Regions from separate parts of the Catellatospora sp. NPDC049609 genome, predicted to be linked through region 1. Evidence: riboswitches for the same ligand, from Rfam matches in the RefSeq annotation. Region 1 holds a riboswitch; each other region holds the start of a gene.
The links. Region 1 has a riboswitch for ZMP and ZTP ahead of AB0J67_RS23450 (glycine hydroxymethyltransferase). Riboswitches for the same ligand answer to the same signal wherever they lie in the genome.

Region 1 (3,203 bases):
TGGCTGTCGGCCTCGCGCTACCGGGGCCGGTGGCGGGAGATGGTGCACCGCTCGGCGCTCACGCTCAAGCTGCTGACGTACGCCCCGACCGGCGCGATCGTCGCGGCGGCCACCACCAGCCTGCCCGAGCAGATCGGCGGCGAGCGCAACTGGGACTACCGCTACGTGTGGATCCGCGACGCCGCGTTCTGCCTGTACGCGATGCTGCGGCTGGGCTTCACCGAGGAGGCCGCGGCGTTCATGGACTTCCTGGACCGGCACGTGGCGATGCGCGGGGACGGCCCGGACGGCCCGTTGCAGATCATGTACGGCATCGACGGCCGTGCGGACCTCGTAGAGCAGGAGCTGCCGCACCTGGAGGGGTACCGCTGCTCGGCCCCGGTGCGGATCGGCAACGGCGCGGTGGGCCAGTTGCAGCTGGACATCTACGGCGCCCTGATCGACTCGATCTACCTCTACGACAAGTGGGCCAATCCGATCTCCAGCGACCGCTGGGAGGAGGTGACCGAGCTGGTGAACTGGGTGTGCGGGCACTGGGACCAGCCCGACGAGGGCATCTGGGAGACCCGCGGCGGCCGCCGCAACTTCCTCTACTCGCGCCTGATGTGCTGGGTCGCGATCGAACGCGGCATCCGCATGGCCACCCACCGCGGCCTGCCCGCCGACCTGCCGCGCTGGCGCCAGACCCGCGACGACATCTACTACCGCATCATGCGCAAGGGCTACTCCACGGCCCGGCAGGCGTTCACCCAGCACGAGGACGCCGAGGTGCTCGACGCCGCCGTCCTCATGATGCCGATGGCGAAGTTCGTCTCGCCGACCGACCCCAAGTGGCTGTCCACCCTGGACGCGCTCGCCGAGGACCTGGTCTCGGACTCCCTGGTCTACCGCTACGACCCGGCGGTCAGCCCCGACGGCCTGCGCGGCGTCGAGGGCACCTTCTCCATCTGCTCCTTCTGGTACGTCGAGGCCCTCTCCCGAGCCGGCCGCCTCGACGAAGCCCGCCTCGCCTTCGAAAAGATGCTCACCTACGCCAACCACGTAGGCCTGTTCGCCGAACAGATCGGCCACACCGGCGAACAGCTCGGCAACTTCCCCCAGGCCTTCACCCACCTCTCCCTCATCTCCGCCGCCGTCAACCTCGACCGCGCCCTCGGCTGACGGCCCCGCCCTCCGCCGGGTTGATCATGAACTTATGGACGTGTTCGACGGCGTGTCGCTGCCACAACTTCATGATCGACCATGATGTGGGCGCGAGCCGGTGCGGTGGCGGGCGGGGGAGCGGGTGGGTTGTTAGGGTGGAGGGTGGGCCGTGACTGGCGCGCTGGGATGGGTAACCATCGGGGAGCGGCTCCGTCATCGTGACGCTGTGCCGTGCGCCTGGGCCTCTTCCGTCTCGTCAAGGAGGTCCGATGTCTGACGCGTCCCTGTCCAGCGAGTCCCTGGCCTACCGCCACGCCCTGGACGTCATCGCCGCGGTCGAGCCCGCGGTCGCCGCCGCGATCGGCGCCGAGATCGCCGACCAGCGCGACTCGCTCAAACTCATCGCCAGCGAGAACTACGCCTCGCCCGCGACCCTGCTGGCGATGGGCAACTGGTTCAGCGACAAGTACGCCGAGGGCACCGTCGGCCGCCGCTTCTACGCCGGCTGCAAGAACGTCGACACGGTCGAGGCGCTCGCCGCGCAGCACGCCCGGGAGCTGTTCGGCGCGCCGCACGCGTACGTCCAGCCGCACTCCGGCATCGACGCCAACCTGGTCGCCTTCTGGGCCGTGCTCGCCCAGCGGGTGGAGGCCCCGGCGCTGGCCAAGGCGCAGGCTCGCCACGTGAACGACCTGTCCGAGGCGGACTGGGCGGAGCTGCGCCACCAGCTCGGCGACCAGCGGATGCTGGGCATGGCGCTGGACGCGGGCGGCCACCTCACCCACGGCTTCCGCCCCAACATCTCCGGCAAGATGTTCGAGCAGCGCAGCTACGGCACCGACCCGGCGACGGGCCTGGTCGACTACGACGCGCTGGCCAAGACGGCGCGCGAGTTCCGGCCGCTGATCATCGTCGCGGGCTACTCGGCGTACCCCCGGCTGGTGAACTTCCGGATCATGCGGGAGATCGCCGACGAGGTCGGCGCGACCCTGATGGTCGACATGGCCCACTTCGCGGGCCTGGTCGCGGGCAAGGTGCTCACCGGCGACTTCGACCCGATCCCGCACGCGCAGATCGTCACCACCACCACGCACAAGTCGCTGCGCGGCCCGCGCGGTGGCATGGTGCTGTGCCAGCCCGAGCTCGCCGACCAGGTCGACCGCGGCTGCCCGATGGTGCTCGGCGGCCCGCTGCCGCACGTGATGGCCGCCAAGGCGGTCGCGCTGGCCGAGGCCCGTCGTCCCGAGTTCCGCGACTACGCGCAGCGCATCGTCGACAACGCGCACGCGCTCGCCGAGGGCCTGCTGCGGCGCGGCGCGACGCTGGTCACCGGCGGCACCGACAACCACCTGGTGCTGCTGGACGTGTCGTCGTACGGTCTCACCGGCCGCCAGGCCGAGTCGGCGCTGCTCGACTCGAACATCGTCACCAACCGCAACGCCGTGCCCCAGGACCGCAACGGCGCGTGGTACACCTCCGGCATCCGGCTCGGCACGCCCGCGCTGACCACGCGCGGCCTGGGCACCGCCGAGATGGACCAGATCGCCGACCTGATCCACACCGTGCTCGCGGGCACCACCGCCGGCACCGGCAACGACGGCAAGCCGTCCAAGGCGGCATACGTGCTGGCCGACGGTGTCGCCGACCGGGTCGCCGGGCAGACCACCGACCTGCTGTCCGGCTTCCCGCTCTACCCGACCATCAACCTGGGCTGACCCCACGCACGCGGGACGGGCGGCCGGTCCGCCCGTCCGTCCCGCCCCGCCACGCCCGCCCGCTTGGCGTTGATCGCGAGTTCTGGTCGGGATCTGCAGTGTGACTACGGATTCTGACCAGAGAGAGCGATCATCGGGCGGGTTGAGAGCGCCGCGGCGAGCCGCAGCGTGCCGCGCCCGCTGTTCGGCCTGGCGTTGATCGCGGGTTCTGGTCAGGATCTGCAGTCTGACTACGGATTCTGACCGGAGACAGCGATCACCCCCCACGAAGCGGACGGCACGGGCGACCGGCGCCGGGGCGCGAGGTGAACCGCGTAGGTGGCCGGCATCGTGACGTCGAGGCGG
Region 2 (3,203 bases), on a different contig from region 1:
CCAGGCGCGTACGCCCTCGATCTCCGAGCAGGCCAGGTCGAGGTGCGCCGAGGTGGGGCGCTGCTCGCGCAGCCGCTGCAGCAGGATGCGCACCGGCAGCTCGGCGGGCTGCTCCACGACGTGGAACTCCGGCCGCGAGCCCGGGTACGCGCCCCAGCCGGTCAGCTCGCCCCAGAACGACACCTCGGCGTCGTACGCGTCCGGGCCGACGTCGACGCACACCTGGTCCAGGCGGCTGAGCGCGCCGTCGGGCGCGGCCTGCGCCATGGGGCGGCGGAACTCGTCCTGCCACGGCACCGCGCAGAACGGCAGGCCGCCGGGCGAGCGCAGCACGGTGAACGTCGCGTGCTCGCCGACGACCGCGGCCCCGAGCTCCCGCGCCCGCCCGGCCAGGGCCGCGACGTCGTCGACGGCGAAGTCGAGGTGCGCACCGCCGCCGTCGCCGACGGCCTGCACCTTCAGGCACGGGTCGGCGCCGATCGGCAGCAGCGTGGCGAACTCGGCGCGCTCGCCGCGGCGGGCGGTCAGATGGGTGCCGGTCGCCTTCGACCAGAACGACGCGGCCTCGGTGAACAGGCCGGCGGGCCGGTCGATGAACGCGTACGTCCAGCGGATCACTTCGCTCTCCTCGCCGTGTCGGTGCGCCGAGCGTATCGGCAGCGATGCCGCCGGTGACGGTGTCACCGTGGCGTGTCACCGTCGCGGTGTCGTCGCCGTCGCGGTGGTGTCACCGGGCCGAGGCGGGATCCGCCGGTGCCGGGCCGGCCGGGACCGGGCCGACCGGGGCGTCCTGCGGCGCGGGCCGCATGGTCACCAGGTACGAGAACAGCGACAGCGCCACGCCGATGCCCAGCGCCGCCGGCCCCAGCGCGATGTCGGAGTCGGCGCCGTTGACCGGCGGGTTGCCCGCCAGCTCCGTCATCGTCCCGCCCACCAGCATGCCGAACACGAACAGCACCGCGACCGAGGCGAACACGGCGAACACCCCGAGCACGGTCAGCCCGAGCAGCGGGAACGCGCCGTGCACCCGCGGCGCCGCCACCGCGATCATCGAGGCGATGACGGCGAGGGGCACGACCTGCCCGAACAGCGGGCCCATGTCGTCGGCCACGGCGATCGCACCCGCGACGGTGGCCACGCCCGCGGCGCCCAGCGCCAGCGCGGTGTTGCGGGCAGGCCGTCCCACCACCACCGCCGCGATCGCCGCGAACAGCACGGCCAGCACCGACTTGACGGCGGTCAGCTCCGCCTCGGTCCGGATCTCGACCGGCGTGGCCGGCGAGTCCCACGGGGTGACCACGACCAGGCATGCCACGGCCAGCAGCGCGGCGGTCCCGGCGACCACGTGCCGGACCACGGCGGAGCCCTGCTCGCCGCGGGCCAGCCGGCCGGCGAGGGCGGCCGTCGCGGCGGTGAGGAGCACGGCACCGGCGGCGAGCGCGGCCACCGCGGACCAGCCCGACACGTCGGCCCGGTCCAGCGCCAGGTCCGCGGCGAGCCACCCCAGCGAGGCGAGCGCGCCGACGGCCAGCACCCGGCCCGACCAGCCGACGACCAGCACCACCGCGGCGAAGGCCAGCAGGATGGCCAGGTGCCGGATCTCCCGGGGCCAGTACGTGTTGTTGGAGGCGATGTTGGGATAGGACATGCCGTCGTCGGTGAGCCAGAAGCCCGTCGGCTGCATGATCGGCATGTACCGCGCGGACGCGAGCGCCCACGCCACCGCCGCGACCAGTCCCGCCAGCCCGCCCAGGGCGGTGCGCCACGTCATCCGCACCGCACCATCCTGAGCCATGGGCGGCCGGAAGGGAACCGCGTTGCCCGCGATCGGCGCCGGGCGTACCTTGAGCGCACACGACTGGCGCGGGTGGAGCACCACCGGGGAGTGACGGTCGGGACGTCGACCGCCTGGGCGTTCCTCACCGAGACGAGGAGCCGCGCCCGTGACCGACCGCCACCGCATCCTGCACCTGTCCGACACCCACCTGCGCCACCCCGCCGTCGACGCCGAAGCCGCCCTGGCCGGCCTGCTGCACGACGCCCGCCACGTGCCCGCCCTGGACCTGGTCGTGGTGAGCGGCGACCTCGCCGACGACGGCTCCGCCGAGGGCTGCGCGGGCGTCCGCGACCAGGTCGGCCGCTTCTGCGCCGAGCGCGGCATCCCGCACGTCTACTGCACCGGCAACCACGACACCCGCGCGGCGTTCACCGAGGTCTTCGGGTCGGGGCACCTCGCCGCCGACGGCACCGACCGGGGGCAGGCCATGCCCGGCGGCACCTGCGCCGCCGTCAGCCACGTCGGCGGGCTGCGCGTGATCACCCTGGACAGCCTGGTGCCCGGCGAGGTGCACGGCGAGCTGGGCCCGGCGCAGCTCGCCTGGCTGCGGCAGGTGCTGGCCGAGCCCGCCCCGGCCGGGTCGGTCGTCGTGCTGCACCACCCGCCGCTCGCCGTGCCCACCTCGCTGATCATGGACCGGGTGAACCTGCGCGACGGGGCCGCGCTCGCCGCGGCCGTACGCGGCTCCGACGTGCGCGCGATCCTCTGTGGCCACTTCCACCTGCAACTGTCCGGGCTGCTGGCGGGCGTGCCGGTATGGGTGACGCCCGGCGTGGTGACCAGGATCGACCTGAGCACGCCGCCGCGCCTGGAACGGGCCGTGCTCGGCGCCGCGGCGACCGTGGTCGACCTCGGCGGCCCCGCGTCACCGCTGTGCCACGTCCTGCACGCCCGCGACCCCCGCGCCGGTGAGCAGGTCTACCTGGTGGACGCGGTGTCCGGGCAGGGCGCGGCCGACGAGACGTCCTGACCGGCGTGGCCGCCTGATCGGCCTGCCCCGCGCACCACATGCGGGCGGCCGTGGCGTCAGCGCAGGGCGTACACCGCCAGCAGGCCCTGGTCGTGCTCGTTGCGGCGGCCGTACGGCCGGAGCCGGAAGCCGATCGCCTCCGGCTGCTGCACGTTCTCCAGCCGCAGCCAGCCCCGCCGGTGTGTGCCGTCCGGCAGACGCACCACGCTGTGCCCGGCGGCGGCCTGGCCGCCGGGCAGCAGGCGCGGCTCGGGCAGCGGGCGCAGCTCCTCGACGGTCGCCCGCTGGTAGGCGAGCGGGCCCGGGGGCTGTGGCGGGCCGCCCGCCCCCAGCCGGATCAGCTCGACCTGCACGGGCTCGGCGCCGCCGGGCGCGCCGACCGTGCACTCGACGTCG
Region 3 (3,203 bases), on a different contig from region 1:
CCGTCGTCGGCACGATCCACGGCACGGCCGGCCCCCGCCCCTACCTCTGGCACCCCGACGGCACCGGCGAGGAGCTGGCACTGCCCGAGCAAGCCGCCGAGCCGATCCAGGACGTCCGCGTCGGCGCGGTCTATGGCGACTGGATCACCGGCGCGGTGCGGTACGGCGACTCCGCCGGAACCACGCTGCTCATCCGCTGGAACCGGGCCACCGGCCGGCAGTCGTGGTGGCCGGCCCGCAGCATGCCGGACGCGTACGGCGACGGCATCGGCGCCGGAGCAGACCGGTTCCACGACGGGCGCGCACGGCTCGATCCCGACACGGTGCACGCCGGCACCGACATCGAACTCACCGCGTTCGGCACCGGCCGGACCCTGCCGACCGCCGCGGGGGCCGTCCCGCCCACCAACGGACCGGACGCGCAGTTCGCGGCGATCAGCCGGGACGGTTCCGTGATCGGCGGCAGCCAGGAGTTCCCCATCGCCGCCGGCAGCGAACAGACCATCCCCGGCGCCGTCTGGTGGCGCTGCGACTGACCGACGCCGCTGGAGGGCGGTCTGCGGGCCGCCCTCCGGCACAGGTCACGGACAGCCGCGGTGGCGCTCCCACTCGTGCGACAGGATCGACATCACCGTCGCGTCGACCCACCCGTCGCCGTCGCGCTTGACCTCACGCAGCACACCCTCGGCGACGAACCCGACCTTCTCGTACACCCGGCGCGCCCGCGGGTTGAACGCGAACACCTCCAGCCCGATGCGGTGCAGGCCCACCTGCTCGAAGCCGTACCCGACGAACATCCGGACCGCCTCGGTGCCCAGACCCCGGTCGCGGCCGGCCGGGCCGATCAGCACCCGGAAGTTGCAGCTGCTGTCGGCCGCGCTCCACTCGTTGAACACGACCTCCCCGACGCACCCGCCGCCGGCCCGGTCCACCACCGCCAGGTCCAGGCGGTCCGGCTGGGCGTTGCGGGTGCCGTACCAGCGCCGCAGGATCCTCTCCTGCTCCACCGGGTCCTCATCGGCGGTGCTGCCGGTCAGCCGGATCACCTCCGGGTCGCTCAGCGCGGCCCGCATCCCGTCCAGGTCCGTGTCGGCGAACGGGCGCAGCACCACCTTCTCGCCGGTCAGCGTGGGTTTGACGGAAAAGTCCGCGACGTGTTCCCCGATCATCCCGCGATGATGGCGACCCGCCCGCCCCGGCGCAAACACAAATCCGTCACCGCCACCCCCACCGCGCCGCGGACCACCGGCCGGCCACGCCCGAACCCGGACCCCGCGGCACGAACCCACCCGAGCACAGCACCCGCCACCCTGATGAGGCATGCTGGACACCGAACGTTGCGACTGGCGGCACGAGGATGGGAACGACCATCGGGGAGCAGGCCGCGGAAGCCGACCGCCTGGGCGACCGCGATGAGGAGCCGCATGTCCGCGCCCACCACCACCGCCCGGCTGCTGCCCGGCAAACCCGTCGCCGAAGCCGTCCTCGCCGACGTCGCCACCCGCGCCGGCGCGCTGCGTGCCCGCGGCATCACCCCGAGCCTGGCCACGCTGCTCGTCGGTGACGACGACGCCAGCGCCGGCTACATCCGCATCAAACAGCAGCAGGCCGCCGACCTCGGCTTCGTCTCACCGCACGAGCACCTGCCCGCCGACGCCGGCCAGGCCGACGTCGAAGCCGTCATCAAAGCCTGGAGCGACGACCCGGCCGTGCACGGCATGCTCGTGCAGTACCCGATCCCCGGGCACCTCGACTACAACGCCGCGCTCGCCGTGATGGACCCCGACAAGGACGTCGACGGCATGCACCCGGTCAACATGGGCCGCCTCGCGCTGGGCATGCCCGGCCCGCTGCCGTGCACCCCCGCCGGCATCGAGGCCCTGCTCGCGCACTACGACATCCCGATCGCCGGGCGGGAGGTCGTCATCGTCGGCCGCGGCGCCACCCTCGGCCGGCCGCTGGCGATGCTGCTCGCCCAGAAACGGCCCACCGCCGACGCCGCCGTCACCGTCGTGCACACCGGCGTCAAGGACTGGCCCCGCTACACCCGCCGCGCCGACGTCCTCATCGCCGCCGCGGGCGTGCCCGGCATCATCCAGCCCGAACACGTCAAGCCCGGCGCGACCGTCGTCGGCGGCGGCGTGCGCTACGAGGGCCGCCGCATCCTGCCCGACGTCGACGAGTCCTGCGCCGACGTCGCCGGGGCCATCACCCCCCGCGTCGGCGGTGTCGGCCCCACCACCGTGGCGATGCTGTTCCGCAACGCCGTCGCCGCCGCCGAGCGGGCCAACCCGTGACCGCGGCGAGGGCCGCGGTCGCCGCGCTGCACCGCCACCCGGTCAAGTCCCTGCTCGGCGAGCAGCTGGCCAGCGCCGACGTGACCGAGCGGGGCATCACCGGCGACCGCGCCCTCGCCCTGCTCGACACCGCCACCGGCCGCATCGCCAGCGCCAAGCACCCCCGGCTGTGGCAGCGGCTGCTCACCCTCACCGCCACCACCGACGCCACCGGCGTCCGCCTCACCGGCCCCGGCCTGCACACGCACAGCACCGACCCCGACGTCGACAAGCAGCTGTCGGCGCTGCTCGGCCGCGACGTCACCCTCACCGGCACCCCGCCCGAGATCCCGCTGCTCGACCGCGCCGACCCCGACGCCGTCCTGCGCGACGGCATCACCGACACCACCCCGCTGACCGTCGGCAACGTCGGCACCGGCGCCCCGCCCGGCACGTTCTTCGACTTCGCGCCCGTACACCTGATCACCACCGCGACCGTGAACCGGATCGGTGCCCTGCACCCCGACGGCGCCGCCGACGCCCGCCGCTACCGGCCCAACATCGTCGTGCACACCGACGCCACCGGCTTCGCCGAGGACGCGTGGGTCGGCCGGGAGCTGCGTATCGGCGACGACCTGCGGCTGCGGGTCATCGCCGCGACCCCACGGTGCGCCGTCCCGACCCTCGCGCACGGCGACCTGCCCCGCGACCCCGACGCACTGCGGGTGCTCGCCGAATACCACCGTGTCGTGCCGCTGCCCAGCCTCGCCCCGCAGCCCTGCGCCGGCGTCTACGCCCAGGTCGTCCACCCCGGCCGCATCCGCCCCGGCGACGCCGTCCGCGACGCCTAGCGCACGACCTGCTGCAGCAGGCCGTGCACGAACATCAGCCGGTATCCGGCACCGTCCGGGCCCGGCACGTCCACCC

Region 2: it holds a riboswitch for ZMP and ZTP, as region 1 does, so the genes downstream of both, AB0J67_RS08640 (metallophosphoesterase) here and AB0J67_RS23450 (glycine hydroxymethyltransferase) in region 1, are expected to answer to the same signal.
Region 3: it holds a riboswitch for ZMP and ZTP, as region 1 does, so the genes downstream of both, AB0J67_RS15525 (tetrahydrofolate dehydrogenase/cyclohydrolase catalytic domain-containing protein) here and AB0J67_RS23450 (glycine hydroxymethyltransferase) in region 1, are expected to answer to the same signal.

The regions. Positions count from the first base shown of each region.
Region 1 is NZ_JBFAOU010000089.1:14,814-18,016, reverse strand. It holds gene AB0J67_RS23455 (glycoside hydrolase family 15 protein) at 1-1,161, shown strand, start outside; ZMP/ZTP riboswitch at 1,303-1,393, shown strand; gene AB0J67_RS23450 (glycine hydroxymethyltransferase) at 1,413-2,858, shown strand.
Region 2 is NZ_JBFAOU010000020.1:11,332-14,534, reverse strand. It holds gene AB0J67_RS08650 (VOC family protein) at 1-618, opposite strand, end outside; gene AB0J67_RS08645 (hypothetical protein) at 728-1,771, opposite strand; ZMP/ZTP riboswitch at 1,845-1,921, shown strand; gene AB0J67_RS08640 (metallophosphoesterase) at 1,944-2,807, shown strand; gene AB0J67_RS08635 (hypothetical protein) at 2,864-3,203, opposite strand, start outside.
Region 3 is NZ_JBFAOU010000046.1:12,110-15,312, forward strand. It holds gene AB0J67_RS15515 (hypothetical protein) at 1-536, shown strand, start outside; gene AB0J67_RS15520 (GNAT family protein) at 582-1,169, opposite strand; ZMP/ZTP riboswitch at 1,330-1,412, shown strand; gene AB0J67_RS15525 (tetrahydrofolate dehydrogenase/cyclohydrolase catalytic domain-containing protein) at 1,425-2,297, shown strand; gene AB0J67_RS15530 (MOSC domain-containing protein) at 2,294-3,127, shown strand; gene AB0J67_RS15535 (hypothetical protein) at 3,124-3,203, opposite strand, start outside.